DNA from 3 places in the Staphylococcus capitis subsp. capitis genome. Region 2 is predicted to be linked to each of the others. Evidence: predicted binding sites of a transcription regulator. Region 2 holds the regulator's gene; each other region holds the start of a gene.
What was found. The regulator Rex, encoded in region 2, represses fermentation and respiration genes when NADH is low (regulators of the CRP and FNR family bind a similar motif). The targets are predictions, from matches to a motif close to TTGTGAAATATTTCACAA.
Positions count from the first base shown of each region.

Region 1: a site for Rex is predicted at 7,634-7,651, ahead of qoxA (cytochrome aa3 quinol oxidase subunit II). Genes of this name have one in related genera too.
Region 3: a site for Rex is predicted at 4,026-4,043, ahead of V6C74_RS05585 (citrate synthase). Genes of this name have one in related genera too.

Region 1 is NZ_CP145263.1:1,716,716-1,728,160, forward strand. It holds gene purL (phosphoribosylformylglycinamidine synthase subunit PurL) at 1-1,412, opposite strand, end outside; gene purQ (phosphoribosylformylglycinamidine synthase subunit PurQ) at 1,405-2,076, opposite strand; gene purS (phosphoribosylformylglycinamidine synthase subunit PurS) at 2,078-2,338, opposite strand; gene purC (phosphoribosylaminoimidazolesuccinocarboxamide synthase) at 2,338-3,042, opposite strand; gene purK (5-(carboxyamino)imidazole ribonucleotide synthase) at 3,043-4,170, opposite strand; gene purE (5-(carboxyamino)imidazole ribonucleotide mutase) at 4,157-4,639, opposite strand; gene folD (bifunctional methylenetetrahydrofolate dehydrogenase/methenyltetrahydrofolate cyclohydrolase FolD) at 4,843-5,700, shown strand; gene V6C74_RS08550 (globin domain-containing protein) at 5,794-6,939, opposite strand; gene V6C74_RS08555 (DUF5011 domain-containing protein) at 7,202-7,519, shown strand; gene qoxA (cytochrome aa3 quinol oxidase subunit II) at 7,820-8,944, shown strand; gene qoxB (cytochrome aa3 quinol oxidase subunit I) at 8,944-10,932, shown strand; gene qoxC (cytochrome aa3 quinol oxidase subunit III) at 10,922-11,445, shown strand, end outside.
Region 2 is NZ_CP145263.1:833,481-844,925, reverse strand. It holds gene agrC (quorum-sensing sensor histidine kinase AgrC) at 1-150, shown strand, start outside; gene agrA (quorum-sensing response regulator AgrA) at 166-882, shown strand; gene V6C74_RS04210 (carbohydrate kinase) at 947-1,906, opposite strand; gene V6C74_RS04205 (sucrose-6-phosphate hydrolase) at 1,913-3,388, opposite strand; gene V6C74_RS04200 (LacI family DNA-binding transcriptional regulator) at 3,617-4,567, opposite strand; gene V6C74_RS04195 (ammonium transporter) at 4,715-5,962, opposite strand; gene V6C74_RS04190 (sulfurtransferase TusA family protein) at 6,142-6,366, opposite strand; gene V6C74_RS04185 (YeeE/YedE family protein) at 6,380-7,474, opposite strand; gene V6C74_RS04180 (hypothetical protein) at 7,747-8,034, opposite strand; gene V6C74_RS04175 (redox-sensing transcriptional repressor Rex) at 8,122-8,763, opposite strand; gene abc-f (ribosomal protection-like ABC-F family protein) at 9,120-11,057, shown strand; gene V6C74_RS04165 (hypothetical protein) at 11,399-11,445, shown strand, end outside.
Region 3 is NZ_CP145263.1:1,092,721-1,104,165, reverse strand. It holds gene pnpS (two-component system histidine kinase PnpS) at 1-521, opposite strand, end outside; gene V6C74_RS05595 (response regulator transcription factor) at 521-1,231, opposite strand; gene icd (NADP-dependent isocitrate dehydrogenase) at 1,514-2,782, opposite strand; gene V6C74_RS05585 (citrate synthase) at 2,837-3,955, opposite strand; gene V6C74_RS05580 (amino acid permease) at 4,305-5,660, shown strand; gene pyk (pyruvate kinase) at 5,798-7,555, opposite strand; gene pfkA (6-phosphofructokinase) at 7,575-8,543, opposite strand; gene V6C74_RS05565 (acetyl-CoA carboxylase carboxyltransferase subunit alpha) at 8,722-9,666, opposite strand; gene accD (acetyl-CoA carboxylase, carboxyltransferase subunit beta) at 9,666-10,523, opposite strand; gene V6C74_RS05555 (malic enzyme-like NAD(P)-binding protein) at 10,630-11,445, opposite strand, start outside.

The sequences.
Region 1 (11,445 bases), 880 kb from region 2:
CCCTCATAAGGTTGATTAAATACATAACGCGCTTCTCCATCAATTGTTGAAGCTATTGCTTTATTAGTCCCTTCTACTCGTACAACTGAAGATTGAAGGCCTGGCTTCACAATCGTGTTTGCTCCAACTTGTTGATCGTATTGTTCATATAAATATCGTTTTGAAGCAATCGTTGGATGCTTTAATAATTTTGAAAATACATCTCTTACATCAATATTGCTATAATCATTTTTTGACGTATTATATTCTTTATCTTCACCTTCAAGTACATAAACAGGCGCTTCGTCAGATAGAGGTTGAACAGGAATATCCGCAAACACCTCATCTTCATATGTTAAGACGAATCGATCCGTATCAGTTACCTCACCAATAACAGCACTATCAAGTTCATGTTTATCAAATAGGTCTAAGAATTTTTGTTCAGTACCCTTTTCTACTACAAGAAGCATTCTTTCTTGTGTTTCAGAAAGCATCATTTCATATGGTGAAATATTAGGTTCTCGAGTTGGAACTTGGTCAAGATTTAAATGAAGACCGCTTCCACCTTTAGCAGCCATTTCAGATGAAGAAGATGTTAAACCAGCTGCCCCCATATCTTGAATGCCTACAAGCTCATCAAAGGTAATGGCTTCAAGTGTTGCTTCCATAAGTTTCTTACCTACAAATGGATCACCGATTTGAACAGAAGGTCGTTTACTTTCACTTTCTTCAGTAAGCTCTTCTGAAGCAAAGGTTGCACCATGAATGCCATCGCGACCAGTTTTTAGACCAACATAAATAACTGAGTTACCAACGCCTTTAGCTGTACCTTTCTGTACCATGTCATGGTCAATGACACCTACACACATCGCATTTACTAGCGGATTACCATCATAGCGGTCATCAAATTCAATCTCACCAGCTGTAGTTGGAATACCTATACAATTTCCGTAACCGCCAATTCCGCTCACAACTCCTTTTAATAGGCGTTGATTTTGTTTGACTGACAATTCACCGAAACGTAGACTATTCAACAAGTTAATTGGTCTCGCTCCAATAGAGACGATATCTCTGATAATTCCACCTACACCTGTTGCTGCGCCTTGATAAGGTTCAATGGCTGATGGATGGTTATGTGATTCCACTTTAAATACCACTGCTTGGTTATCTCCAATATCTACAACACCAGCCCCTTCTCCGGGACCCATTAGGACATGTTCGCCAGTAGTAGGGAACTGCTTTAAGAATGGTTTAGAATGTTTATATGAACAATGTTCACTCCACATTACTGAAAAGATTCCTACCTCAGTAAAGTTGGGTTCTCTGCCAAGAATTTCAACCACTTTATCGTATTCTTTATCACTAAGCCCCATATCTTGATAAAGCTTTTCAAGTTTAATTTCTTCAACACTTGGTTCGATAAATTTAGACATGTTGTTCCCTCCAACTTTTAACCATTGATTCAAATAATTTCACTCCACTGTCAGTGCCTAATAAAGTTTCTAATGCACGTTCAGGATGAGGCATCATTCCACAAACATTTCCTTCTTTATTAACAATGCCTGCTATATCTTCATAAGAGCCATTAGGATTATCTGTATATTTAAGGATGATTTGATTATTTTGTTCAAGTTCATTAAAGATCTCTTCCGTACAATAATAATGTCCCTCACCATGAGCTACAGGATAAATAACTTCTTGATTGTCTTCATATAAATGCGTAAATAGAGTTTGGTTATTAACTATTTTTAAAGTTTCATTTCTACTTATAAAAAGATGTGAATCATTATGCAGTAACGCACCAGGAAGTAATCCAATTTCTGTTAATATTTGGAAACCGTTACATACACCAAGCACTGGTTTTCCTTCTTTTGCAAGACGTTTAACCTCATTAATAATAGGTGCTACACTTGCCATTGCTCCAGATCTTAAATAATCACCAAATGAAAAGCCACCAGGAATAAGCACCCCATCAAATCCTTCTAAGCTCGTTTCTCGATAATCGACGTAAGCTGCATCAACACCAGATTTAATTGCGGCATTATACATGTCTCTATCACAGTTTGAGCCAGGGAATACAAGCACTGCGAACTTCATCTTATGCATTCTCCTTTTCTTCAATCACTTTATAGCTATATTCTTCAATTACTGTGTTAGCAAATAACTTTTCACTTAATGTCGTAATGATATTATCTACCGCTTCATCTGTTGCTTCATCAACCGTCATATATAGAACTTTACCTACACGGATGTCGTTCACTTGCGTATAACCTAAATCATGTACGGCTCTGTTTAGGGCTTGTCCTTGAGTATCTAATACTTGTGGTTGTAAAGTGATGTGCAATTCGATTGTTTTCATTATTTAAGATCCTCCAATTTATTTAAGAATGTTTGATACGTATCAATAAGTGAGCCAGTATCATTTCTATAAACGTCTTTATCAAAGTTTGTATCTGAATATTTATCCCATATGCGACATGTATCAGGAGAAATTTCATCCGCTAATAAAATTTTGCCATCATGTGTTTTACCAAATTCAACTTTGAAATCAACAAGTCTAAGTTCCATTTCATCCATTAGTTGAACCAACACTTTATTGATCTCTTTTGCCATATGTTTTAACTTGGCGATTTCGTCATCATCAGCAATATGAAGAAGCTTTACATGATCATCTGTGATGAGTGGGTCGTTGAGGTCATCATTTTTATAGAAAAATTCGACTAATGGTTCTTCAAACTCGTGTCCTTTTTCAAATCCTAATCGCTTAGTAATAGAACCAGTGGCGATATTTCTCACTACGACTTCTAAAGGGATAATGTCTACTTGTTCTACGAGTTGCTCTGTCTCTGAGAGTTGCTTAATGAAGTGGTTATTGATGTCGTTACGAGTTAAATAATCAAATATAATAGATGTGATTTGATTATTTAACTTTCCTTTGCCGACCATTGTGTCTTTTTTGACCCCGTTGCCTGCGGTTACTTCATCTTTGTATTCTACTCGCAATTGATATTCTGTCTCAGTGGTGTAAACACGTTTTGCTTTTCCTTCATATAATAATGACACTTATTTGTCTCTCCCTTCGAATTTCATTAACATGTATTGTTCAGTTTGATTAACATCATTAGTAAGTAATGTCATGTGCCCCATTTTTCTATCTGGTTTACGTTGTGACTTACCATAAATATGAACATGCCATTCAGGATGATTCGCAAATTCATTTTCAAGCAAATCTAAATCGCGTCCGAGTAAATTCATCATTACAGCTGGTTTAAGTACATCAATTTGTTGTGGGAGCTTCTGTCCTGTTACTGCTAAAATATGTGTATCGAATTGAGAAAAGTCACATGCTTCTATTGAATAATGACCAGAGTTATGAGGGCGTGGCGCTATCTCATTAACGTAAAGGTTATTTTCTTTATCTATAAAGAACTCAACGGTAAATGTGCCTACAAAATGAATGACATTAGTTATTTTATCTACTTCTTTACGCGCTTCTTGTTCTTTATTAGATCTAGCAGGTACGATAGTCTTAAATAAGATTTGATTTCTATGTTCATTCTCTTGTAAAGGGAAATATGTTGTTTGTTGCTCATTTCCGATTGTTACTGTAAGAGAAACTTCCTTATCAATATCAAGATATTGTTCTGCTACACATTCTTGGTCGGAAATTAAATCAATCGCTTCATCTAAATATGATTCACTTTTGACTAGAATTTGTCCTTTTCCATCATAGCCACCAAAACGGGTTTTAACGATAAATGGATAACCTAGTTCTTTAGAAGCTAGATATAAATCTTGTTTATTTTTAATTTGTAAAAAAGGAACAATATGTGCACCAGCATCTTGTAAAGTTTGCTTTTCAGTGAGACGGTCTTGAAGTAACTGAATCGCTTGATATCCTTGAGGTACATTGTAGTTGTCAGTAAGTTGTTTAAGTAGTTGAGAAGAAATATTTTCAAATTCATAAGTGATGACGTCTGAACTTTCACCTAGTTCTGTTAATGCTTGTTCATCGTCATAATTAGCGTGGATAAAGTGATGTGCAACGTAGCGACATGGACTGTCTTCATTTGGATCAAGAACAATAACCTTATAGCCCATTTTTTGTGCAGACTGTGCCATCATCTTTCCTAATTGTCCTCCCCCAATTATTCCGATAGTTGAACCGAATTTCAGTTTATTGAAGCTCATTCTGCATTGCCTCCACTTTATTCACTAATGTTTTTTCATAATTTTCCAAATTCTTGTGAACCGAGTTATCAGTCATGCCAATCATTCTAGCTGCTAATATTCCAGCGTTTTTTGCACCTGATTTGCCTATAGCCGTAGTTGCTACCGGTATTCCACCTGGCATTTGTACAATAGATAATAGAGAATCTAACCCCTTTAAACTTTTTGACTCTATTGGTACACCTATTACAGGTAAAGTAGTCATTGATGCTACCATACCAGGTAAATGTGCTGCGCCACCTGCTCCAGCAATAATGATGTCATAGCCGTTTTGCTTTGCTTGACTAGCGAATTCAAACATAAGTTGAGGCGTACGATGAGCAGAAACTACTTTTTTATCGTACGGAATATTAAATTCATCTAACATCAAGCAACTCTCTTTCATAATCTCCCAGTCTGAAGAACTACCCATAATGACTGCTACTCTCACTTTTTACACCCTTTCAAAAGTTTGGATTGTGATATGAATTAGTTGTATATTACAGATATAGCATAACAATCATATGATAGTTTTTCAATTAAAAATCGAACTTTAATTCTTATTTTAAATTTAATTTACGTCTTTTGACTATCAATTACTTTATAATTAATGTTAAAGTTAAGTTATTAAAGAAATTTAAGGAGGAGTTTTAAGTGGTTGCTAAAATTTTAGATGGAAAACAAATAGCAAAGGAATATCGTCAAGGATTACAAGAACAAGTTGAAGCATTAAAAGAACGTGGTTTCACTCCAAAATTATCAGTTATATTAGTTGGTAATGACGGCGCAAGTCAAAGTTATGTAAAGTCTAAAAAGAAAGCCGCTGAAAAAATAGGAATGATTTCCGAAATTGCTCATTTAGATGAATCAACATCAGAAGAAGATGTTTTAAAAGAGCTAGATAGACTTAACAACGATGATTCAGTAAGTGGAATTCTTGTTCAAGTTCCTCTACCTAAACAAGTGAGCGAACAAAAAGTTTTAGAATCTATTAACCCTGACAAAGACGTAGATGGGTTCCACCCTTCAAATATTGGTAAACTATATATAGATGAACAAACTTTTGTACCTTGTACACCGTTAGGAATCATGGAAATTTTAAAACATGCGGATATTAATTTAGAAGGGAAACATGCGGTCGTAATTGGTAGAAGTCATATTGTTGGTCAACCTGTTTCAAAATTGTTATTACAACAAAATGCGACTGTAACTATTTTACATTCACGATCTAAAGATATGAGTAAACACTTAAAAGACGCTGACGTTATTGTCAGTGCGGTAGGTAAACCTGGTCTTGTTACTAAAGACGTAGTTAAAGAAGGTGCAGTGATTATTGATGTTGGTAATACACCTGATGAAAATGGCAAATTAAAAGGCGATGTAGAATATGAAGAAGTAAAAGAAATAGCTGGAGCTATTACACCTGTTCCTGGCGGAGTAGGCCCACTAACAATTACTATGGTACTCAATAATACACTCATAGCAGAGAAAATGCGCAGAGGTATTGAATAAATCTTCAAGCTCTTTAAATCTTCACTTTTGAATGATATAAAAAATTAACCATCTCAGTACTTGTTTTAATACTGAGATGGTTTCTTCATTATCTTATACAGTTACACTTAATTTTGGAATAAATGTTTCATAATGAATTTTACTTGTATCAACATTCATTTCTTTTAATGCTTTAATAATAGATTGTAGGAAGTGAGTGCCTCCACAAATATAAATTTCTGTTTCTTCATTAATATAGGCTCTAAGTTTTTCAGTATCTAAATAGCCTTCTGAGTTTTTATCATGGAGTTGATAATTAACAGATTCTTTAGTACTAGCAATTTCATTTATTAATGATTCAAAAGGTACATCGTTCACATCATTAGTAACTTGAATAAATTGTGCTTTAGAACCATTTGTAACAACTTCATTGAACATAGGTACTAAAGGCGTAACCCCAATTCCAGATCCTAAGAATAATTGTTCATTATTTAGGTTTTCAACTTTAAATGGACCAACTGGTGCAGATAAATTAATTGAATCGCCTTCAGCTAACTCATCATGTAATATAGTAGAAACCTCTCCTTCATGCTCAGTTGTCACATCGCGTTTAACTGCAAAAGTGAGATGTTGTTTATCACCTTTTACTATTGAATAGTGACGTTTAGCACGATAAGGCATCTTTTCACTACTTACATCTACAGTAATATATTGACCTGGAACAAATTGACTTAAATCATGTTTATCAGAAACAACTGTGAAAGACTTAATATCTGAAGAAATTTGATTAATTTCTTCTATTTTAAATGGTTGGAAACCGTCCCAAGCCATTTGACTATAAATGTCTTGTTCAACTGAAATAAAAACATCAGCGATATCTTGATATGCTTTTTTCCATGTCTTAATAATTTCATGATCATCATCTAATCCTACTACTTCTTTGATAGATTCAATTAGATTTTCACCAACGATATCATATCCAGCAGGTGGAACTTGTAATGCACAGTGTTTATATGCGATTTCTTTAACTACTGGCATAATATTTTCCAAATGTTCAATGTTTACGGCTGCAGCCAAAACACTTTGCGCAAGTGCTGTTGATTGAAGACCTTTTTGTTGGTTCGTTTGATTGAACATATTCTTCAATTCAGGATGTTGTTTAAACATTCTTTTATAAAAATGTGATGTAATTATTTCACCTTTATCCTGTAATACAGGCACAGTTTCTTTAATGATACTTTTTTCTTTTTCAGTTAACATCATTTCCACTCCCACATAAAGGTTTTAAAAGGCCTATTAATTTATTACAAGTTAATTCTATTCCTATTTTTCTAAAAAATAAATAAAATGCTAAAACCTTCACAAAACTTTCAATTTACATAATCTTTAATGAAATTTACTTAAAATATATTTAATTTTTATTAATACTGGGGTATATTAAGACCATAGTATGATGTATAAATCTTAAATATAAAGTATATTAGATTTAAATCATAGATGACTATCAGACGGAGGTTAAGTTATGAACAAATTACTACAGTCATTATCAGCGCTTGGCGTTTCAGCTACCTTAGTTACACCTAATTTAAATGCAGAAGCGACAACTAATACTGAACCTCAATTACGAGGTGTCAATGACATTGTCATCGAAAAAGGCCAAGATTATAATTTATTAAAAGGTATAAGCGCATATGATAAAGAAGATGGTGACTTAACTCATAAAATCAAAGTTGACGGTCAGGTAGATACATCTAAAGCTGGAAAATATGAAGTGAAATATATAGTAACTGACTCTGATGGAGCAGAACAAACATCTACTAGATATATTGAAGTAAAATAAAACTTCCTAATTAAAGTTGAGAATTTTCTCAACTTTTTTATTTAAAAACCCTCTCAACCCTTTAATTGATAACACTTCTCAATACATAAGTTGTATTACATGCAATTTTGTTAAATTTGTCTAATTTCACAAAATGTACACATAATTTTAACAAATCTTAAAATCCCCGTCATACCTTATATCAATGCTTATTCTTTACATATAACAACAAATTTTTTTTTACAGGTACTTGTAAATATTGTGTAATAAACTAAAATTAGTGGTAAGCCCTACATTTGTAGTATTAGGAGGTTAAAAAAAGTGTCAAAATTTAAGTCTTTGCTTCTATTATTTGGCACACTAATTTTACTTAGTGGCTGTTCAAATATAGAAGTTTTTAATGCAAAAGGGCCAGTAGCAAGTAGTCAGAAGTTCTTGATCATCTACTCAATCATCTTCATGCTTGTTATTGTTGTCGTTGTGCTTGCCATGTTTGCATTCTTTATTTATAAGTATAGTTATAATAAGAATGAAGTCTCAGGCAAGATGCACCACAATTCTTTAATAGAAACAATTTGGTTTGTGGTACCTATCCTAATCGTTATTGCTTTAGCTGTACCAACAGTTAAAACATTATATGATTATGAGAAACCACCTCAAAAAGACAAAGACCCACTTGTGGTATACGCAGTAAGTGCTGGTTACAAATGGTTCTTTGCTTACCCAGATCAACACATCGAGACTGTTAATACTTTAACAATTCCTAAAGATCGTCCAGTCGTATTCAAGCTTCAAGCTATGGATACTATGACAAGTTTCTGGATTCCACAATTAGGTGGTCAGAAATATGCTATGACTGGTATGACAATGAATTGGACTTTAACAGCAGATCAATTAGGTACATTCAGAGGTCGTAACTCAAACTTCAATGGTGACGGATTCGCTCGTCAAACATTTAAAGTTCACTCTGTAAGCCAAAATGATTTCGATAAATGGGTTAAAGAAGCTAAAGGTAAGAAAACATTAAATCAAGATACATTTGATAAACAACTCTTACCAAGCACACCAAATAAAGAATTAACATTCAATGGTACTCATATGGCGTTTGTTGACCCAGCGGCTGATCCAGAATATATCTTCTACGCTTATAAACGTTATAATTTCGTTCAAAAAGATCCTAACTTCACTGATGAAAAAGATCTTTATAAAGATGTAAAAGATAAACCTGTTAAACCAGCTCGTAAGGTTAAAGTTACAAACGCGAACTATGAACGTCATGGTATGAAACCTATGATTCTCGGCAACAATGAAAAATATGACAGTGAGTTCAAAAAAGAAGAGGACCATAACTCTAAAGAAATGGAAAAAATTTCTAAGGGAGCAAAAGACGAAAATGCGTCTAAACTTCAAAAAAAAGAACATGATGATCATGGAGGTGGACATTAATGAATTTTCCATGGGATGAATTACTCGTTAAAGGTAACTGGATGATTATCATGGCGCAAATTGCTGCCCCATTCTTAGTTATCGGACTTATCGCAGTAATTAGCTATTTTAAATTATGGAAATATCTATACAAAGAATGGTTCACATCCGTAGACCATAAAAAAATCGGTGTAATGTATTTAATCTGTGCCGTATTAATGTTCGTACGTGGTGGTATTGACGCGTTATTAATTCGTACTCAATTAACTATTCCAGATAATAAATTCTTGGAAGCAAACCACTATGATGAAATTTTCAGTACGCACGGTGTAATCATGATTATCTTCATGGCGATGCCTTTCATCTTTGGTTTATGGAATATCGTAGTTCCATTACAAATCGGTGCACGTGATGTTGCCTTCCCTGTAATGAACAACGTTAGTTTCTGGCTATTCTTTGCTGGTATGATTTTATTCAACCTATCATTTATCGTAGGTGGATCTCCAGCTGCAGGTTGGACTAACTATGCACCACTTGCTGGTGAATTTAGTCCTGGACCAGGAGTCAACTATTACTTAGTTGCAATTCAAATTTCCGGTCTTGGTACATTAATGACTGGTATTAACTTCTTTGTAACAATACTTAGATGTAAAACTCCTACAATGAAGTTTATGCAAATGCCAATGTTTACTGTAACAACATTTATTACTACACTTATCGTCATTTTAGCTTTCCCTGTTTTAACAGTAGCATTAGCTTTAATGACAACAGATAGAGTGTTCGGAACACACTTCTTTACAGTAGCAGATGGCGGTATGCCAATGTTATGGGCAAACTTCTTCTGGGTATGGGGGCACCCTGAGGTATACATCGTTATCTTGCCAGCATTCGGTATTTACTCTGAAATTATTCCAACTTTCGCACGTAAACGCCTATTCGGTCACCAAAGCATGGTTTGGGCGACTGCAGGTATCGCGTTCTTAAGTTTCTTAGTTTGGGTTCACCATTTCTTCACAATGGGTAATGGTGCATTAATCAACTCATTCTTCTCAATTTCAACAATGTTAATCGGTGTTCCAACCGGTGTTAAATTATTTAACTGGTTACTAACATTGTATAAAGGTAGACTTACATTCGAGTCACCTATGTTATTCTCACTAGCATTCATCCCTAACTTCCTATTAGGTGGGGTTACTGGTGTAATGTTAGCGATGGCATCTGCTGACTATCAATATCACAACACTTATTTCTTAGTAGCCCACTTCCACTATACATTGGTTACTGGTGTAGTATTTGCCTGCTTAGCTGGTTTAATCTTCTGGTATCCAAAAATGATGGGTTACAAATTAAACGAAACATTAAACAAATGGTGCTTCTGGTTATTCATGATTGGATTTAACGTTTGTTTCTTACCACAATTCGTACTCGGATTAGATGGTATGCCACGTCGTTTATACACTTACATGCCTTCTGATGGTTGGTGGTTACTAAACTTCATCTCAACTATCGGTGCATTATTAATGGGAATTGGTTTCCTATTCTTAGTTGCAAGTATCGTTTATGCTCATATCAAAGCACCACGTGAAGCAACTGGTGATAACTGGGATGGACTTGGTCGTACTTTAGAGTGGTCTACAGCTTCAGCTATTCCACCTAAATACAACTTTGCAATCACTCCAGATTGGAATGACTACGATACGTTTGTTGACATGAAAGAACATGGTCGTCACTACTTAGACAACCATAATTACAAAGATATTCATATGCCTAACGATACTCCAGTAGGTTTCTGGATGGGTATCTTCTTTACAATCGGTGGTTTCTTCTTAATCTTTGAAACACTCGTTCCTGCAATTATCTGCTTAGCAGGTATCTTCGGAACTATGATTTGGAGAAGTTTCCAAATTGACCATGGTTACCATATCCATGCTTCTGAAGTTGCAGAAACTGAGAAACGTTTAAGAGAAGCTCGTATTAAAGAAAGGGAGGCTGTAAGTCATGAGTCATGATACTAATACAATCGATTCACGTAGTCATGAAGGCGAATTAAATAAACTTGGCTTCTGGATTTTCCTTACAGCTGAATTCGCGTTATTCGGTACCCTATTCGCAACGTTATTAACATTGCAACATGGTGGCGATTACGCTCACAAAATGACTACAGAGTTATTTGAATTGCCTCTTGTACTAATTATGACATTCTCATTATTATTAAGTTCTTACACTTGTGGTATTGCAATTTACTACATGCGTAAAGAGAAACAAAACTTAATGATGATTTGGATGATTATCACTGTATTATTAGGGCTTGTATTCGTAGGTTTTGAAATTTACGAATTCGCACACTATGCACAAGAAGGAGTAAACCCTACTATCGGTTCCTTCTGGTCTAGTTTCTTCATCCTATTAGGTACGCATGGATGTCACGTATCAGTAGGTATTGTTTGGATCATTTGTTTATTAATCCAAATCGGAACTCGCGGTTTAGATTCTTACAATGCTCCTAAATTATTTATAGTAAG
Region 2 (11,445 bases):
GAAGGCTTTTCAACTAAAGGCGATAACAGAGGTCTAGGCTTATCTACGCTTAAAGAACTGACTGACCAAAATGAAAATGTCTTATTAGACACTGTTATCGAGAATGGATATTTCGTTCAAAAAGTAGAAATTATTAATACAGAAGCATAAGGATGTGAAATATAGATGAAGATATTCGTTTGCGAAGACGATCCTAGACAAAGAGAAAATATGGTTTCAATTATCAAGAATTACATCATGATTGAAGAAAAACCTATGGAACTAGCTCTCGCAACTGATGATCCTTATGAAGTGCTTGAGCAATCAAAAGAAATGAATGACATTGGTTGTTATTTCTTGGATATTCAATTAGAAGCTGACATGAACGGTATTAAACTTGGTAGTAAAATTCGTAAACATGATCCAGTCGGCAACATTATTTTTGTTACAAGTCACAGCGAACTTACATATTTAACATTTGTTTATAAAGTAGCTGCTATGGACTTCATTTTCAAAGATGATCCTTCAGAATTAAAAACAAGAATTATTGACTGTCTTGAAACAGCTCATACACGTCTTAAGTTGCTATCTAAAGAAAGTAATGTCGAAACAATTGAATTAAAGCGTGGCAGTAACTCTGTATATGTTCAATATGATGATATCATGTTCTTCGAATCTTCAACTAAGTCTCACAGATTAATCGCACACTTAGATAACCGTCAAATAGAATTTTACGGCAATCTTAAAGAGTTAGCTCAACTTGATGAACGTTTCTTTAGATGTCATAACAGCTTTGTGGTGAATAGACATAATATTGAATCTATAGATTCTAAAGAGCGTATTGTTTATTTCAAAAATGGTGAAAATTGTTTCGCGTCTGTGCGTAATGTTAAAAAAATCTAACACACTTTAAAAGACCCAGCTTACTGAACACTCTACAGTGCATAAGCTGGGTTTCTTTAAGTCTTTAATACTCTTTATTAACTTCTTCAATTGTCGGTAAACTCTCAATGGCGCCATATCTTGTTGTCGTTAAAGCTGCCACTTTATTTCCAAACTTAAGAATGCTTTTGCCTTCATTTTCAAATAATTGTGCTACATCAATCATGTCTGAAGTCAAAATACGACTAATGACAGCACCTATAAAGGCATCACCTGCACCTGTTGTGTCTATAGCTTTAACTTTGTAACCTTGATGTTCTATTGTAAATTTGTTCTTAGTGAACGCTTGTGCCCCTTTCGGACCTTTAGTATAAATAACCACAACTACGTTACCTTTAAATAATGATTGAATAGCTTTCGTTTCATCTTTAATTCCTGTAATAAATTCTAGTTCTTCATCTGATACTTTTACTACATTTGCTTTAGGAATAAATTCAAGAATTGCTTGTCGACATGCTTCAGGGTCTTCCCATAAAGGTAAGCGTACATTCGGATCAAATACTATTGTTCCATTAACCTTCTCAAATTTCTCAATCATTTTTGAATGTGCTTGTTTCATCGCACTTTCGACTAAATCCACTGAACAGAAATGTAAAATATCTTCATTAGTAACTTCTATATCTTCTATATATGAGGGGTCATATAGCATATCAGCTGATGGCTTACGATAAAAAGAAAAATCTCGTTGCCCATCTTCTTTTAAACTTACAAAAGCTAGTGCTGTATTTGCTTTGTTGGTACGTTGAATATAGTCTACACCTACTCCGATACGTTCAATGGTTTCAACAATGATGTCACCAAATGCATCTTGTCCTAATTGTGTGACCATTTCGGATTGACCACCTAATTTACTCACAGTTGCAGCTACGTTACAAGGTGCTCCGCCCACTTGGCGGCTAAATTGTTCTACATCTTTAAGTTCTGAATTTGTAACATGTGGTATAAAATCGATAAGTGCTTCACCTATTGCAAACAACCGTCTCATTTAATATCATCCCTTTAATTCATATTTCGTAAATTGTAAATATACTTGTCCTGACTCAGTAGATGCCTTGATACCCGTAGAGGCTTCATTTGGAAAAATACGGGATGTTAATACACGTTCACCATTATTACAGAATATTTCTATACTGGACGTATCTACAAAAATATGTAATTGGCTTAAAGGTGTATCTAAAATAGTTGTACGAGTTGTACCATCTACATTAGTAGGAAGTAGACCACTCTCTGAACGATCTAACGTAAGCGAATTCTCACGTTGATTATAGATAATTAATGTGGACTCATTTTTAGAACTTCTAAGCTCGAAATAAATCTCAGTTGCATCATTTTCTAGAATATCAATGATCATTTCATATTGTTTACCTTCATAAGGATGCAATTTACGATTAAATTTATTGGCATAACCTAACGCTGTTTCTTTGTTTGTTCTTAATGTTTCTAGAGCTTTTATCGGTCGTTGTTTTAACTTACCGTTTTCGAGAGTAAGTTCTCGTGGAATTGTTAAACAATGTGCCCAACCTTCACTATCTGTTGGATATTCACTTTCTGGTAACCCCATCCAACCAATTAATATGCGTTTTCCATCTTTATCTACAAATGTTTGCGGTGCATAAAAATCAAATCCTCTGTCTAATTCTTGAAATTCTTGATGATCAAATGTCATATTTTCAATATTTAAGTGACCTATCATGTATCCAGATTGATAAATATTATGATATTTGTTTCCATCCGCTTCAATCCCTTGTGGACAAAATAATATAATACCTTGTCCATCTAATTCGAAATAATCAGGACATTCCCACATGTAACCAAAATGTTTTAATTTTGTCTGAATTTCACCTAAGAATGTCCAGTTCACAACGTCTTCACTTTGATATAGGAGTAACCGACCTTGTTCATTGTTATTTTGAGCTCCTAAAATTGCATATAATTTATCATCTTTTTCAAACACTTTAGGATCTCTAAAATGGCTTGTATAGCCATTAGGTTGACCATGAATGACCGGTTTAGGAAACTTTTCAACCGATCCGTCTTCTTTAACACGAGCAATCATTTGACTTGAGAGACGATTCCAATGATTATCTCTATGGTTACCGGTATACATGTAATAAAGATGACCATTAAATTCAAATGCACTACCACTATAAACTCCATGACTATCATATTTAGTATCAGGCTCTAATATAGGACCTTGCGCTTTGAAATGTACTAAATCATCGCTTTTATAATTAAACCAATATTTTAAACCATGTACGGCTCCTAGAGGGAACCATTGATGCGATATGTAATAATGACCGTCATAATAAATTAGACCGTTTGGATCATTGAGCAATCCTGTTTCAGGCTGAATATGATATGTCTGTCTATATGGAGAAGCATCGACTTGTTGTTTTAACTTTTTGAATGTCTCCGTATCAACATCCTCTATGCGTTGATAACGTGCTTCACGTGTCCATTCTGCCATGTTTTCACTCCTAATCTCGACTGATTAATCTTTGTCTTAACTTTACTATTTTAACATATGAGCTTAATACTCCGTTGTAGATTTTTTGATTAAAAAGCACTTATTTTTGAAAATGATAACCATTATACCTAACAGATATATAGATTATCTAGTGTTAATAGCCTAATAAATTTAACTACTATATTGGTATCGGTTCCACATAGTTATAAAATAAAAATCCCTCATCTTTTACAAAATGACAGGAATTTTTATCTTAAGTTCTGTAGATTGATGATTTAATAATTGATTAATTTCTTTAAGTGCTTGCTCTCCTGCTTCTTGATAATTAAAGCAAATTGTTTCAATTACTGGAGACACTACTTGTGTCATTGGATCCCCACCAAATCCAAATATTGTATGAGGAGATAAATTTTCTTTATGGTCCGCACAATACTTGTGAATAGCCAAAGCAATTGAATCCGTAGCACCTACTATTACATCAAGTTCTGTGATATCCGACAAATACTTTTCAACATCCACCATAGCTTCTTCGTATTTAAATGAAGTTTCATAAATAATTGGCTCAATACCATATTGTTTTAAAGCGTCTATTAATCCTTTTTTACGTTTGATACCTACAGCTATATCACGTTCACTTACGCTAAATAGTGTAACTTGATGTCGACCCTTTTGACCTATCCTCATACCTATTTCAAATCCAGCTTGGTAATCGTCATGATATATACTATGTAATTTTGAATGTTCTTGTCCAACTATAATAACCGGCACATCAATTTTTTCTATAATTTGAATATGTTGTTCAGTAATATTTGTAGCCATTAATACAATCCCATCTACTTTACTCCTCGATAATGTCTCTAGTGCTGCAAGTTCTGCCTCTAGTTCTAATCCAGTGTAATTTAATAAAAGTTGATAGTTATGTAAATGACATTGATTAATGACGCCTTTAATCGTTTCATCAACTGCAAATGAATCCATACGTGGGATAATTGCGCCAATCAAATTTGTACGTCTTGCTCTTAAACTCTGCGCAAATTGATTAGGTTGATAGTCATACTCTTTTATAATTTTTGTCAGCTTTTCTTTTGTTTTATTACTAACGGAACCATTATTTAGAAACCTTGAAACTGTACTTTTTGATACACCAGCTAGCTTGGCGATATCAGAAATATTTTTCATAAGAAAACTCACCTATCATATATTCAATAACTTAAGCTTATTCTATCACATATGTAATCGCTTTAAATAATTAAATCAATCACATTTTTATTTACTAAAGTTTATTTGATATGTAAGGTGAGTTAAATTTATTTTTTGAAAATGATTTTAAAATTTCATCCGACGATTGAATTTGTTCAACTCGCCATAGAAGTAGGCCTTTTCACCGTGAACAATTTCATCGAGACCTGTTTTATCTTCTTCTGTAGTTGCTAAAGGTGTAAATGATTTAATTATTCTAGCTATGATGTAAGTAACTATTGCGCTAAATACTACAGTTGCTAGTGCCGCTGTTAATTGTATGAGAATCACTTTAAAGTCACCAGTGTATATGAGTCCATTTTCAATAGCATCATTCACTTTATGAGACTGGAACACTCCTGTTAATACTGCGCCTAAAACTCCTCCTACACCATGGATACCAAAGGCATCTAAAGCATCATTATATTGTAACTTCACTTTAATTAAATTAATAACGATGTAGCAACCGAGACCACCAATAATAGCGATAATCATGGCACTTAAATAATTAACATAACCTGCTGCTGGAGTGATAGCAACGAGACCAGATAGCGCTCCAGATAATAATCCTAAAAGACTTGTCGTCTTTTTCAAGGCATACTCTAAGATTAACCATCCTAGTGCCCCAGCACTTGCAGCAATAACAGTGTTAACGAATGAAATCATTGCAATTTGATCGAAAGTAAACGCGCTACCTACGTTAAAGCCGTACCAGCCCAACCAAACTAAAATACCTCCTATGAGAGTTATAAGTAAATTATGTGGCGTGTGTTTCTCTTGTTTCTTACCTACACCTATCATTATACCTAATATAAGACCGGACACCCCTGAGGTAATATGTACTACTGTACCTCCGGCATAATCAATAGCACCAAGCTTACTAATCCATCCTCCACCCCAAACCCAGTGAGCTACAGGACTATAAATGAGCACGACCCATAATCCAACAAAAATAAGATATGGGATAAATCTCATTTTCTCAGCAATAGAGCCTGATAAAATAGAAACTGCGATTGTACAAAACATCATTTGAAATAACATAAAGAGTGCGAGAGGGATATGAGGGCTAATTGTTTTAGAAATTGCAAAACCAACATGGTTTAAACCTAGAAATTTTAAACCACCTAACCAATCATTACCTTGATCAAAACTAATAGAAAAACCAATAATCATCCATGCAAAAGTAACGATAACTATTGCAGCCATACTTTGCATTACTGTATTTAATGCATTCTTAGATTGGATAAGTCCCCCATAGAATAAACTTAATCCTGGAGTCATTAACCAAACTAATAATGTACATAGAAATAAGAAAATTGTATCATCCATATTCATTCTTACCACTTCCTTTAGCAACATCATAATAAGTGTTTGAGGGAAGTGCAAAAATCGGTAAGATAATATTACACCATGAGTAAGATTAAGTGACATCTCAAATCAACCATTAGTATATATTAAGCATTAATAAAGCTAGCGACATCGTATAATATCACTAGCTTGTTACTCACTTATATTTAAGCTTTTTGAATAGTTATAGTCCAAGAAGCATCATCTAATTGTTCATAATTAGTTACTGGATAGCCATTTTCAGCCGCCCAATTTGGTAAGGCTTCTGTTGCTTGCGTACAATCAAAGTCTATTTTTAATTCATCACCTTGATTTAACTCTTCCATTTTCTTTTGTGCCTCAATAAGCGGAAATGGACACACCATACCAACTGTACCTAATTCATGTACCATTGTCTTTCCCTCCTTAAGTTGTCTGGGTTTGTTGACTTACTTGTTTACTTTTAGATGTTTGACTAGATGTTTGTTGTAACTTTTTCATAGGTTTAATAAAAATAAAATAACTCATAAACCATACACCTGCTATCATAGATGCTAAGCCTAACCATCCTTGCCAGCTCATCGTAGCTGTTTCGACTAACCCATTACCAATTGAACATCCACCAGCTACAGAAGCACCAAATCCCATCAATATACCACCTATAGCACTGTTACGAATAGTTTTCTTATCTGGAAGTCTCCATTTAAATTCTTTAGAACCTCTAGCAGCTACGTATGAACCAATAAAGATACCAAGCACTAATAAAACGCCCCAATCAATAAACTTAGTATTACCTGATATTAGAAAGTTAATCAAATTAGCAGATGGGGTCGTAATACCAAGTCCGTATGGTCGACCTGTTGATTCACTCATAGGCCAAGCCAGTAAAGCAATAAGTCCTACAGCAATACCTGCTATAAATGAATGGTATCTTCTTTCAAACAAATAGTGTCGAATACCTGTATACTTTTGTTTTAATTTAGGCACCATTACTTTTGGTTTACGTAAAGTTCTCACAACTAACGTAACTGTAATTATTGCTAAAATTAAAACAAGTACCCAGTTAGGAACTCCAGTTGATTGACTCACACTCGCGTTCACGTTTAAGGGTTTATTAATTGCATTCATAACTGGGAGAAGTACACCTGTTTTAGTAATTGCAGAAGTTATAGCATATAAAATTAATGCCACCCAACTGCCAATTAAACCTTCTCCCGCGCGATACCACATACCAGTGGCACAGCCACCAGCTAAGACAATACCTATGCCAAATATGAATGAACCTACGATAGTCCCTACTACTGGAAATGTATGAGCAGGGACTTTAACTATACCTAAACTTGTAAATATTAGTAGTCCTAAACTCTGAACCGTTATAGCTACAAGCAATGCGTAAAACATTTTATTACTTTTTTGGACATACATATCTCTGAAACCGCCCGCTAGACAGAATCTTGTACGTTGCATTACAAACCCTAATAATGCCCCAACAATAAGTCCACTAATTATCATCCATGTCATTTAATCACCTATTTCCGATATAAATACTAAGGTATTATACTGGAAATAATCAAATTTTGCAAACTTAATAAATTTTGACTTTTTTAAAAATTAAAGCTCAAACAGAATAAATTACTTTGTTTTCAACAAGCTTAAAAATATATGCGCTGACTCCCGAGGAAACAGGGCCAGTCGAAGCCTACAGGCTGAAACGATTTCCTTGGAAAGCATGCGCATATAGTATGTATTTTAGATTTTCTAATTTAAATAATTACAATTATATTTATTTAAGTTTATTGTATTTTCAATGCTTTGCTTAATGATTTTAAATCTTCTTTTGAAAAATGACTAAATTTATACCACTCATGATTGTTATAAAGAATGAATAATTTACTTCCTAATAGCCCCTTTGAACGCTTATATCTCACAACTTTATTAATATCTAATTCGATATCAAATGGTGTATATTCTTTACCATAAGCTTTGAATAGTAAAATATTATCATTTAATACGAGTTTCCCAGGAACGTTTACCATCTGCGGTATATGTGCTTTAAATGTACAATTTACTTCAAGTTTCACTATGGCTTGCCCCCCCTATTTTTTGATTATGTATACTATATCATTTTTCATAAAAAAGAAGCATCCTAAATAGGATGCTAAAAGTTGTTAATTATTATTACTATAGTTCTTCATAAAGAACAATAGTGATTGTAGTTCAATTCCTAAATCAATGTGGTGAACTTGTACGTCTTGAGGTGTTTTAACTCTGCTTGGCGTAAAGTTTAGTATACCTTTCACACCCGCTTCAACTAGTTGATCAGCAACTTGTTGTGCTACATTTTCAGGAGTAGTTAATATCACTACGTCTATTTCTTCTGCTGCTAGTGTAGATTTTATTTCATTACTATTTTTAACTATGACTTTGCCGACTTGTTCTCCAATCAATTCTTCTCTAATATCAAAAGCTTCTGTAATTGTCATCTCATCGTGTATTGAGAAGTTGTAAGTAAGTAACGCACGACCTAGATTACCTACACCTACTATTGCAATTTTAATTTCATCACTTTCACTCAGTTCAGACTTGAAAAATTCAAGCATACTATCAATGTTATAACCATAGCCTTTTTTGCCTAATTCACCGAAATAAGAAAAATCACGACGAATCGTTGCCGAATCTATTTGTAAAGCTTCACTAATTGCTTTAGAATTCACACGGTCAATACCCTTAGATTTTAATGTACTCACAAATCTATAATATAAAGGTAAACGCTTTAATGTAGCACGAGGAATTTTATTATTTTCTGGCATCCAATGTGTCCCCCTTGAAGTTTGAATGAATTATATTTATGTATTCAAACGTTTTATCGTGCAAGTTGTAAGGCGTTTAAATAATCAAATAATTGCCTACAATGAATACTTAAATATTATACATTATTGAATTTTAAAAATAAATATCTCAGTTTCATGTGATGCGCGAATGCTGTAAAATAAAGATAATTGAGTCAACATATAGCTTAATCGTCATACCTTATGAGGTAGATGTACCCTATTATTAAAAAATAATGCTTAACTATTTAAAATTCACATAAAATTAAAATTTTTTAAATCTTATTGATTACATATAGTCTATAACTATTTAATAGAATTAGAAAGGTGAGAATCGAATGATACTTTTACAACTTAATGACATCTCGAAATCGTTCGATGGTGAAGATATTTTTACTAATGTAGACTTTGAAGTTAAAACGGGTGAAAGAATAGGTGTCGTTGGTCGAAACGGCGCAGGTAAATCTACATTAATGAAAATTATAGCCGGCGTAGAAGGTTACGATAGCGGTCATATATCAAAAATAAAAAATTTAAAAATGGGCTATCTTACTCAACAAATGACACTTAACTCAACGGCTACAGTCTTCGAAGAGATGTCTAAACCATTTGAACATCTGAAAAATATGGAGAGCTTAATCAAAGAAGAAACTGATTGGTTGGCACAACATACGAGTGAATACGAAACACAAACTTACCAAGAGCATATGGAACGTTACGAGTCATTAACGAACCGGTTTGAACAACTCGAGGGTTATCAATATGAAAGTAAAATAAAAACAGTTCTTCATGGCCTTAATTTTACTGAGAGTGATTTTGATAAACCTATTAATGATTTTAGTGGTGGTCAAAAAACACGCCTTTCACTCGCTCAAATGTTATTAAATGAACCTGATTTACTCTTGCTAGATGAACCAACAAACCACTTAGATCTTGAAACGACAAAATGGTTAGAAGATTATCTTAAATATTTTAAAGGCGCCATCGTTATTATTAGTCATGATAGATACTTCTTAGATAAAATAGTTACTCAAATCTATGATGTAGCTCTCGGAGACGTTAAACGCTATGTAGGTAATTATGAACAATTTATTGAACAACGTGACCAATATTATGAAAAACGTATGCAAGAGTATGAAAAACAACAAGAAGAAATTCAAAAATTAGAAAACTTCGTAGAAAAGAATATTACAAGAGCTTCAACAAGTGGCATGGCTAAAAGTCGACGTAAAACTTTAGAGAAAATGGAACGTATAGACAAGCCGATGATTGACGCGAGAAGTGCCAATATACAATTCGGCTTTGAAAGAAATACAGGTAATGATGTCATGCATATTCGTGATCTTAAAATTGGATATGATTCCCCCATTACTCAACCAATTAATATTGAAGTGTTTAAGGGTGACCATATTGCTGTAATCGGACCAAATGGAGTGGGAAAAACCACTCTAATCAAAACAATCGCCAATAAGCAAGACAAACTAGCTGGAGAAATTACTTTTGGGGCTAATCTTCAAATTGGTTATTATGATCAAAAACAAGCTGAGTTCAAATCAAATAAAACAATTTTAGATTACGTTTGGGATCAGTATTCTCATATGAATGAAAAAGATGTGCGTGCTGTTCTAGGTCGTTTTTTATTTGTACAAGAAGATGTTAAAAAGATCATAAATGATTTATCTGGTGGTGAAAAAGCCCGATTGCAATTAGCTTTATTAATGTTACAAAAAGACAATGTGCTGATACTAGATGAACCTACTAACCACTTAGATATAGATTCTAAAGAAATGTTAGAACAAGCTTTAAAACATTTTGAAGGTACCATTATATTTGTTTCTCACGATAGATACTTTATTAATCAGCTTGCAAATAAAGTATTTGATTTAAATCATGAGGGTGGACAAATGTATCTCGGAGATTATCAATACTATATTGAAAAAACTGAAGAAGCTGCTGCAATAAAAGCTCAAGAAGAATTGAACAATTCTTCTCCAAAAACTAAAGATAATAATGATACCACTATTTCATCCTCATCATATTCAACTCAAAAACAACAAAAGAGTCAACAACGAAAAATCGAACGTCAAATCGAACAATGTGAAGCTAAGATAGAAGAATTTGAAACTCATATTTCATATATTGAGACACAATTAACTCAACCAGAAGTATTTAATGATCCTATTAAAGCTGCAGAATTAGCTGAGAAAAAAAATAATACCGAACAAAAATTAGAACAAGTTATGTTAGAATGGGAAGAATTACAAGAAAAATTATAAATATCCATTTATCATTGAGACACTAAAAGGTAGAATTTCTTACTTTTTAGTGTCTTTTAGTATGTTATTACACAAATTTTATTCACACTCTATATCGCTAATTTGAAAGCTATCCACACAGTTATCCTAGTTATCCACAAGTAAATTAACACTATTCCTAAAAATTATTCGAGTTATACACGGTAATATCCACACTTTTCAACAGTATTTATCCACAGTTTACACACATTTTGTTGATAAGTACGCACGTTCCCTATTGACATCTCATTTTTAATATGAAGATTTGAGTCTAAAATTTATTTATGAAATAATTTAAATATAACTATACTGAGGAGACATTTATGACTAACAATCAAACGTTCGGACTCATCGTTCTTATATTTATTAT
Region 3 (11,445 bases), 260 kb from region 2:
ATAGGTCTTATGTATGTTCGATTGATACTTCTACTAGCTAAGTAAACTGTGAATAACACTATGACGCCTATTATAGAAAGGTATTTCCACATTTCTCTTTGTAAATCTATGATTTCATCATTAATTCCACTTATGTATACGGTTTTGTTACCTATATTATCTTTAAAAGTATAGCGCGTACCGATATTAGTTTTTTTAGTAATTAAGTTAGAAGGATTTGCTGCATTATCAATTCTACTATCTATCTTTTTACTATCACCTGATGAAAAAATGATGTGTCCATCAGCTTCGTTTTTTATAACAACGATATTTTGTTGATTATCAGCAAGGTTGTCAATCTCTTCACCTTTTTTATGATTTAGTAAATTGACATAATTATGTGCTTCTTTTCTTAATTCATTGATTTGATTGCTAGTTAAAGTTTGATAAATTGTGTTGTGAATAATTGCACCTAAACCAATAAAACTAATTATTGTTATAGTACTAATTAATAATAATAAACGGTGATGAAACTTTAGCATTAAGCTTTAGGTCTCTCCAATTTATAACCTAATCCTCGCACTGTTTTAATTAATTTAGGTTGTTTTGGATTCTCTTCCAATTTATCTCTTAAATGACTAATATGTACATCGACGATTCGAGAGTCCCCAGCAAATTCATAATTCCAAACAGAATTGAGCATATGCTCTCGTGTAATGACACGGCCTTGTCTTTCAATTAAGTATAATAATAATTCGAATTCTTTAGGAGTTAACTCTAATAATTCTTCATCTTTATATACTTCAAAGAATTCAGGACGTATACGAATAGAGTCGATGATGATGTCTTCCTCATCTGTGTCCTCTTTCTCAATTTCATTAACAAACTTAGAACGTCTTAAAATAGCCTTAACTCTTGCAACCACTTCTCTAGGTGAGAATGGCTTTGTCATGTAATCGTCAGTACCTAGTTCAAGTCCTAAAACACGATCAAACTCATCATCTTTTGCGGTTAACATTAAAATAGGTACTAAATTTTTGTCAGATCGAATTGATTTACACACCTCAATACCATCCTTCTTAGGTAACATGACGTCCAATACAATAAGTTCAGGTTGCTCTTCTTCAACCTTTTTTAATGCTTCCTCGCCGTCATACGCGACTTCAACTATGTATCCTGCTGTTTCTAAATTATACTTTAGTAAGGTCACGATTGATTGTTCATCATCAACCACTAATACTTTTTGTGACATGGTGTGCCTCCCTATTTTGTTATTACAATTTCATTATAACTGAAGTTCAAATAAAAATAACATAGCTACACATCAATTTTACATAAACTTAACAAAACAAATATATTTGCACATATATTAAGAAAATATTTGTTTAATATTGTCTTAACATTAATTAACCTATCATCTTTTGAAGTAAAAAGATAATGATAACTTACATTTTTACATAATCTTTAAAAAAGGGTTGGCTTTCGCCAACCCAACAAAGATTAGTATCTTATTTATTTTTAACTCTAATTTAGTTTACTTTAAGTTTTTAATTAACTCGTCAGCGAACTCTGAAGTTGAAACTTCTTCAGCGCCATCCATTAAACGAGCAAAATCGTAAGTTACAATTTTAGAAGCGATAGTTGCTTCAATTGAATCAGTGATTTTATTAGCAGCTTCTTGCCAACCTAAGTGTTCTAACATTAGAACTGAACTTAAAATTTCTGATGATGGATTAACTTTGTTTAATCCAGCGTATTTTGGAGCTGTACCATGAGTTGCTTCAAAGATAGCGTGGCCTGTTTCGTAATTAATATTAGCACCTGGAGCGATACCAATACCGCCAACTTGTGCAGCTAAAGCATCTGAAATGTAGTCACCATTTAAGTTCATAGTTGCTACTACATCATGTTCAGCTGGACGAGTTAAGATTTGTTGTAAGAAGATATCAGCAATTGAATCTTTGATAATAATTTTGCCTTCTTTTTCAGCTTTATCTTGAGCTTCATTTGCTGCATCTTTACCTTCTTTTTCAACAATTTCATCATATTGTTGCCAAGTAAATACTTTATCACCAAATTCATTATGAGCTAAGTCATAACCCCATTGTTTGAATGAACCTTCAGTGAATTTCATAATGTTACCTTTATGCACTAAAGTCACAGATTTACGATTGTTATCTAAAGCATATTGAATAGCTGCTCTAACAAGACGTTCTGTACCTTCTTTAGATACAGGTTTAATACCAATACCTGAAGTTTCTGGGAAGCGGATGTTAGTAGCTCCCATCTCATTTTGTAAGAAATCAATTACTTTTTTAACTTCTGAAGTTCCTTCTTTAAATTCAATACCTGCGTAGATATCTTCAGTGTTTTCACGGAAAATAACCATATCTACATCTTCAGGACGTTTAACTGGAGATGGTACACCTTGGAACCAACGAACAGGACGTAAGCAAGTAAATAAATCTAATTCTTGTCTTAAAGCAACATTTAGTGAACGGATCCCGCCACCAATTGGCGTAGTTAAAGGTCCTTTAACAGCGATTAAATATTCTTTAATCGTGTCTAAAGTTTCTTGAGGTAACCATTCTCCTGTTTCATCATAAGCTTTTTGTCCAGCTAAAACTTCTTTCCATTCAATACGTTTTTCGCCGTTGTAAGCTTTTTCTACTGCTGCATCAATAACGCGACTTGCAGCTTTCCAAATATCTGGTCCAATTCCATCACCAATAATAAATGGAATAATTGGTTCGTTTGGTACATTTAAACCTTCATTAGTTTGAGTAATTTTTTCTGCTGACATAAATCTAACCTCCAAGTATATTTAAACTTTCACTAAATACTATATGTTATTTTATTATCTTTCTTCAATAGGAACATATTTACGATCTTTCTCACCAATATATTGAGCTCTTGGTCTCATAATTCTGTTGTCTCGATATTGTTCTAATATATGAGCAATCCAACCAGAAGTACGACTTACTGCAAAGATTGGTGTAAATAAATCATGAGGAATGTTCATACTGTGATAAACAGTTGCACTGAAGAAATCAACATTTGGAATTAAGCCTTTTTCATCTTTCATACGCTTTTCAATAGCTAATGAAATATCAAATAATTCGCTTTGACCAGTTTCTTCAGTAATTTTACGGCTCATTTCACGTAAATATTTAGCACGTGGATCACCATCTTTATATACACGGTGACCGAAGCCCATTACTTTATCTTTATTAGCGAATCTCTCATCAAGGTAACTATCAACATTATCAGTACTACCTACTTCTTTTAACATTGCCATTACACGTTCATTTGCACCACCGTGTAGAGGCCCTTTTAATGAACCTACAGCAGCAACAATACCTGAATACATATCAGAGAGTGATGAAACAGCACAACGAGCAGTGAATGCAGATGCGTTTAATTCATGATCGGCATGTAAAATTAAAGCTTTATTGAATGCTTCAACTTCAATGTCAGTTGGAAGTTCGCCTCTTAACATGTATAAGAAGTTCGCTGCATAACTTAATTCTGAATTAGGTTTAACAGGTTCTTTACCTTCTCTTACTCTTGCAAAAGCCGTAACTAATGAAGCAATTTTTGCTTGAATACGAATTGCTCTTTCATACTTTTTATCTTCAGATTCATCTTCAGCATCTGGATCGAAATGAGCAATATAAGATACAGATGTACGTAACGCTGTCATAGGATGAACATCATCAGTTACATACTCTTCAAAGTGTTTATAAACTCTTTCGTTTAGAGTCATAAACTCAAATAATTTTTCTTTCAATTCTTTTAATTCTTCTTTATTTGGAAGTCTATAATTCCAAAGTAAGAAAATAATTTCTTCGAATTGGGCATTTTCTGCGAGATCATCAATATCATAGCCCGCATATGTCAATTGACTGTCAATTATTGAGCTGATCTTAGTTTCAGCTGCAATAACCCCTTCTAAACCTCTTTGTAATTCTGCCATGATAAATTTCCCCTTTACTATTTCTTTATGAAATGGCTTTCACCTAGTATTATAGCTAAATTCAAACAATTTGTGAAACATTATAAATAACTTTAAACATGTAAAAATGGTATATTAGCTTGACCTTAATGTATGTTAACATCTTTAAAAGAGCGTGAAATTAAACTTTACATAGTATATAACTCATCAAATTTCAAAAATATTGTGATGTTTTCGTTTAGTTATCAAGAATGATTACAAAATATAAATATACATTTTAGTGAATTTTCACACTTTTTTTGCGAAAAGAATTGTATAAATAGCCTTATAAGTGCATAATATAAATATCTTATAGTAAGGGAGATGTCTTATGGCTGAAAATTTACAAAGAGAATTGAGCAATCGTCATGTTCAATTAATCGCCATTGGAGGCGCTATAGGAACGGGGTTATTCCTTGGTGCCGGTCAAACAATTGCAATGACGGGTCCCTCAATATTGCTTACCTATATCATTATAGGATTTATGTTATTCATGTTTATGCGTGGATTGGGAGAAATTATAATTCAAAACACTAATTTTAAATCATTTGCGGATGTTACTAATAAATACATAGGACCATTTGCTGGATTTATTACAGGGTGGACATATTGGTTATGTTGGATTATTACTGGTATGGCTGAAGTTACAGCGGTAGCTAAATATGTTAGTTTTTGGTTCCCTGAAATACCTAATTGGATTAGTGCTTTATTTTGTGTATTAATCTTAATGTCATTTAACCTACTAAGCGCCAAATTATTTGGTGAATTAGAATTTTGGTTTGCAATCATTAAAATTGCCACAATTATTGCTTTAATCGTTGTAGGTATTGTCATGATTCTTTTTGCTTTCAAAACACAATTCGGACATACAAGTTTAACTAATTTATACAACCATGGAATATTCCCTAAAGGGGCTTCAGGGTTCTTCATGTCATTCCAGATGGCACTATTTTCATTCGTAGGAATCGAAATGATTGGTGTTACTGCTGGAGAGACAAAAGATCCTGAACAAACTATACCAAGGGCAATCAATAGTGTACCTATTAGAATATTAATTTTCTATGTTGGGGCATTAGCAGTAATTATGTCAATCATTCCTTGGTACAAAGTTGATCCAGATAACAGCCCTTTCGTTAAATTATTCGCTTTAATTGGAGTACCATTTGCAGCTGGAATAATTAACTTTGTGGTTTTAACTGCTGCTGCATCATCATGTAATAGTGGTATCTTTTCAAATAGTAGAATGCTGTACGGACTATCTAATCAAGAACAAGCTCCACCAGCCTTCTCTAAAACGAACAAAAACGGTGTACCACACACAGCTATTATAGCTTCATCAGCATTATTGCTAATTGCAGCGTTGTTAAATTATATTTTCCCTGACGCTACTAAGGTATTTACTTATGTTACAACTATTTCAACTGTACTATTTTTAGTTGTATGGGCATTAATTATTATTGCTTATATCAATTACAGTAGAAATAATCCAGAGTTACATAAAAAGGCAACTTATAAATTACCTGGTGGTCTATATATGGGATATGCAATATTAATTTTCTTCATTTTTGTCTTCGGCTTATTATTTGTAAATGTCGATACTAGAAGAGCTATCTATTTAACACCTATTTGGTTTATTATTTTAGGTCTCATGTACTTACGATACAAAAAGGTAAGCAAACACGCGTAATAATAATAATTAATACCAGCGTTAGAATTTGAAATGTCTAACGCTGGTATTTTTTTATCACCATTCAAGTTTTAAAACACAAAAACTGAGACATTATAAATAATGCCTCAGTCATGTAAAATTATATTTAAATTAAATTATAGTACGTTAGCGTAGCCTTCAAAGATTTTTCCTTGAGCTGCATCAACAGTAACTAACATATCGTTCTTAATTTCTTTAGTAGCTTTTTCAACACCAACTACTGTTGGAATACCTTTTTCTAAACCAACGATTGCACTTGGTGAAGTGATACCGTTCTCTTCAGTAATTAAACCAATAGCATTTTCGACATAAGGTACTAATGTTTCATCAACAGAGTTAGTAACAATGACTTTATCAGATAAATCTTTACCCTCTAAGTCACTTGCACTTTTAGCAACAATAGCATGGCCTACTACTGATCCACGACCTACGCCTTGGCCACGAGCAATTTCATCACCTACTAAGTGAATTTTCATCATGTTTGTTGTACCTTTTTCACCAGTAGGTACACCTGCAGTAATAATGATTAAGTCTCCATTAGAAACTCTACCAGTCTCAACTGCAGTTGCTACTGCGTTATTAAGTAATGCATCAGTGTTTTTACGTCCTTCTTTAACTACAGGATTAACGCCCCAAACAATCGCACATTGACGTGCAGTTTCTTCACTAGGAGTAACAGCGATAATATCAGAGTGTGGACGATATTTTGAAATCGTACGTGCAGTTGATCCACTCTCTGTTGCAGCAACAATTGCTTTAACATTTAAATTAAGCGCTGTATGTGCTACAGAAACACCAATGGCATTAACAAGAGATGTTTCAACTAACTTAGTACGGTCAGATAATAATTTTTTATAATCTTGCGCTGCTTCAGCTGAAACTGCGATATTTCTCATCGTTTTAACTGCTTCTTCTGGGTATAATCCCGCTGCAGTTTCACCTGATAACATAACTGCATCAGTACCATCATAAATGGCATTAGCAACGTCACTTGCTTCCGCACGAGTTGCACGAGGATTACGTTGCATTGAATCTAACATTTGAGTTGCAGTAATAACTGGTTTACCTAATTTATTACATTTTCTAATTAAATCTTTTTGAACCATAGGTACTTTTTCTGGTGGTATTTCAACACCCATGTCACCACGAGCAACCATTAAACCATCAGAAACTTCTAATATTTCGTCAATATTATCGATACCTTCTTGGTTTTCAATTTTAGGGAAAATTGTGATATGAGCTTTTTCTTCTTCAAGAATTTGGCGAATATCTAAAACATCACTAGGACGTCTTACGAAACTTGCTGCGATAAAATCAACATTTTCTTTGATACCAAAGCGGATATCATCAGCATCTTTATCAGTGATACCTGGTAAATTAACTTTTACTCCTGGTAAGTTAACACCTTTTTTATTTTTTAATTCTCCTGTATTTAAAATATCACATTTAACTTCGCCTTTATCTTTATTAATTTCTTTAACTTGTAGTTCAACTAAACCGTCATCTAATAAGATATAAGAACCTTCATTTACATCGTTAATTAAGTCTTCATAAGTAACTGAGAATTTCTCAGGAGTACCTTCAACTTCATTCATACTTACAATAACTTCTTTACCTTTTTCTAATTCAATAACGCCATCTTTCATATTATGCGTACGAATTTCTGGCCCTTTAGTATCTAATAATAGTGCAACAGTTTTATCTAAACGTTTAGCAACTTTACGAATTGTATCAATTCTTGCTTTATGTTCTTCATGACTACCATGAGAGAAGTTTAAACGCGCAACGTTCATACCCGCGTTAATTAATTTTTCAAGCATTTCTTCCGATTCAGAAGCTGGTCCTATAGTACATACAATTTTAGTCTTTCTCATTATATAATCCTCCCATAATTTATATTGATAATTCTTTAGCTAATTGATACATATCTTTATCAAATTTATGATTACTTTCTCCAAAGATATCATCAAATGGTGTAGCAGTTAATTGATTATTTTTAATACCCACACCTTTAGCAGTTTCACCTTGTTTAAGTAATTCTACAGCGTGTCCACCTAACCTTGAAGCCAACACACGGTCAGCTCCAGAAGGGCTTCCTCCACGCTGAATATGACCTAAAACTGATACTCGAGTATCAATATTGATGTATTTCTTTAATTCATCAGCACATTCTTGGCCACTCATACATCCTTCAGCGACCATAACGATAGAATGTTTCTTACCTCTTTTTATACCCTGTTCAATCTTTTCTGCAACATCTTTAATGTCTGTATGAACTTCGGGTACTACAATCGTCTCTGCGCCAACAGACAATCCTGCCCATAACGCTAAATCACCACAGTCTCGACCCATAACTTCTACTATAAAAGTACGAGCATGACTTGATGCAGTATCTCTAATTTTATCGACCGATTCAATAATTGTATTCAAAGCAGTGTCAAAACCTATAGTGAAATCTGTACCATTAATATCATTATCAATAGTACCAGGTATTCCAATAGTTTGAATTTCCTTACATTCTTCACTAATACGTTGAGCACCGCGATAACTACCGTCGCCCCCAATGACAACTAAGCCTTCAATACCACGTTTACGAAGGTTTTCAATACCTTTCTTACGCACATCTTCTTCTTTAAATTGAGGGCACCTAGCTGAAAATAGGAACGTACCTCCACGTTGAATTGTATCCCCTACAGAGCCTAATTCAAGCTTGTGAATATCATCGTCAAGTAAACCTTGGTAACCATGATAAATCCCATAAACTTCAATATTATTGTAAATTGCTGTACGAACGACTGCTCGAACTGCAGCATTCATACCTGGTGAATCTCCACCGCTAGTTAAAACTGCAATTTTTTTCATGACGACATACCTTTCTTTAACTAGATTTATCTTTAACTCTAAATTACCACAATTTATTTTACTGTTCCATCAAAAGAAAGCCTTTCAACGGATGTAAACGTTTTAAATAATGAATTTTTTCTAAAATCATAAAAAAGAGCTAATAGCCTTTAAATCAAGACAATTAACTCTTAATAATTTATTCTACAACTGATCCTATGTGTCTAAATTTCTCGAAACGATCATTAGCTAAATCTTCACCAGATTTTTGGTTCAATTCATTTAGATGTTTCACAAAAACTTCTTTAATTGTTGAAGCTTGTGATTCTATATCTTTATGAGCACCACCTAAAGGTTCATTAATCACTTCATCAACAATATTTAAACCTTTAAGATCATTAGCTGTAATTTTCATAGTTTCAGCAGCAATTTTAGCTAAATTACTATCTTTCCAAAGTAAAGCAGCAGCGCCTTCAGGTGAAATAACTGAATAAGTACTATTCTCAAGCATAAGTACTTTATTAGATATACCTATACCAAGCGCACCACCACTACCGCCTTCACCAATAACGATTGCGATAACAGGGACTGTCAGTGATGCCATTTCAATTAGATTTTTAGCTATTGATTCACTCTGACCACGTTCTTCAGCTGCTTTACCTGGATAAGCACCTTTTGTATCAATAAAAGTAAAGATCGGACGGTTAAACTTTTCAGCTTGTTTCATTAAACGAAGAGCTTTACGGTATCCCTCTGGATGAGCCATTCCAAAATTACGATAAATGTTATCTTTTGTATCTTTACCACGTTGCTGGCCGACTGCAGTGACAGCTTGTCCGTTTAGATAACCAATTCCACCAATCATGGCAGGGTCATCTCTATAATTTCTATCTCCATGAAGCTCAATAAATGAGTCGAAAATATAAGGTATATAATCCAAAGTAGTTGGACGCTCTTGTAAGCGGGCAATCTGTACACGATCCCAAGGCTTCAAATTGGTATAAACTTTTTTAGTTTCTCTCTCAAGCGACGCTTCAAGCATATCTATTTCTTCTTGTAGATCAACTTCATTTTTCTCTTGAGATTCTTTTAACGATTCAATTTTATTTCTTATTTCAAAAAGTGGCTTTTCAAAATCTAACATTATTTACTCACCTCTTGATGGATATTTAAGATATTAGAAAGCGTTTCTTTCATATCTTTACGATGAATAACTTTGTCTAATTGACCATGCTCTAATAAAAATTCAGCCGTTTGGAAGTCATCAGGTAACTTTTCATTAATAGTTTGTTCAATGACACGTCTACCAGCAAAACCTATAAGCGCTTTAGGTTCACTTAAATTAATATCTCCTACTGAAGCAAAACTTGCAGAAACTCCTCCAGTTGTCGGGTTAGTTATATATGAGATATATAATAAGCCTGCATCAGAATGACGTTTAAGTGATACACTTGTTTTTCCCATTTGCATAAGTGAAATAATGCCTTCTTGCATTCTGGCACCACCACTTGCTGAAAAGAGAATAAATGGTAGACGGTGTTCAGTACAGTAATCTATAATTCTGCAGATTTTTTCACCTACTACTGATCCCATGCTTCCCATTCTAAAACGGGCATCCATTACGGCCACTCCATATTTAATACCATCAAGTTCAGAAGTACCGGTAACTACAGCTTCATTTAATCCTGTCTTTTGTTGATCTTTCTCTACCTTTTCAATGTAGCCAGGGAAATCTAATGGATTCGCAGAGGTCATGCCCTTGTCGAATTCTACAAATGTCCCTTCATCTGAAATAGCTTCAATTCTCTTATGTGCAGTGAGTGCGATGTGGTGATCACAATTGAAGCACACATTTAGATTTTCAGCTAATTCTTTAGTGTACATAATTTTTTTACACTTTGGGCATTTAGTCATAATCCCAGCTGGCACATCACTTTGTTTAGAATCTTGAACTGTTAAATATTTCTTTTTTTTACTTCGATTAAAAAAATCTTTAAACATTGGTAAACCTCCAAATAACCTCTGTTACTACCATTTTTTTAATTTCCTGATTCAATATGCTCATGAATAAACTATATTCTAACCAGCATAGAAATCAACTTCAAAATTATTTTAAATCTGTCACTTTCATTGTTTTATCATAAATATCTTGAGGGTTAACTTCGATTCTTGCAACCCCTGATTCCATAGCAGCTTTGGCTACGCTTCTAGCAACAGATGGCGCAACTCTTTTATCAAAAGGTCCAGGAATACAATAATCAGGATTAAGTTCATCCTCATCAATTAAGTCTGCAATTGCTTCTACAGCCGCTTTTTTCATATCTTCATTGATGTGAGTTGCTTCAACATCTAATGCACCTCTAAAAATACCAGGGAAAGCTAAGACATTATTAATTTGGTTAGGAAAATCTGAACGTCCTGTACCAATGACTTTAGCACCTGCTTCTTTAGCATCATCAGGTTTGATTTCAGGGTTAGGATTTGCCATAGCAAAGATAATTGGATCCTCTGCCATGCTCTTAACCATATCTTTAGTTAATAAATCTGCTACAGATACACCAATAAATACATCTGCATCTTTAATAACTTCTTCTAAAGAACCATCGATTTTATCTTTGTTTGTCCAGTTAGCAACATAAGCTTTAGTATCATTCATACCATGTTGTCGACCTTCATAAATAGCTCCTTTAGAGTCGCACATAATCATGTCTCTAACACCGTAAGAATATAAAAGTTTTACAATAGCAATTCCAGCAGCTCCAGCTCCGTTTAGTACAACTTTAATATCTGATAAATCTTTATCAACAATTCTCAAAGCATTGATTAAACCAGCCATAGTAACAATTGCTGTACCATGTTGATCGTCATGGAATACTGGGATATTAGTTTCTTTTTTCAATGTTTCTTCTATTTCAAAACATCT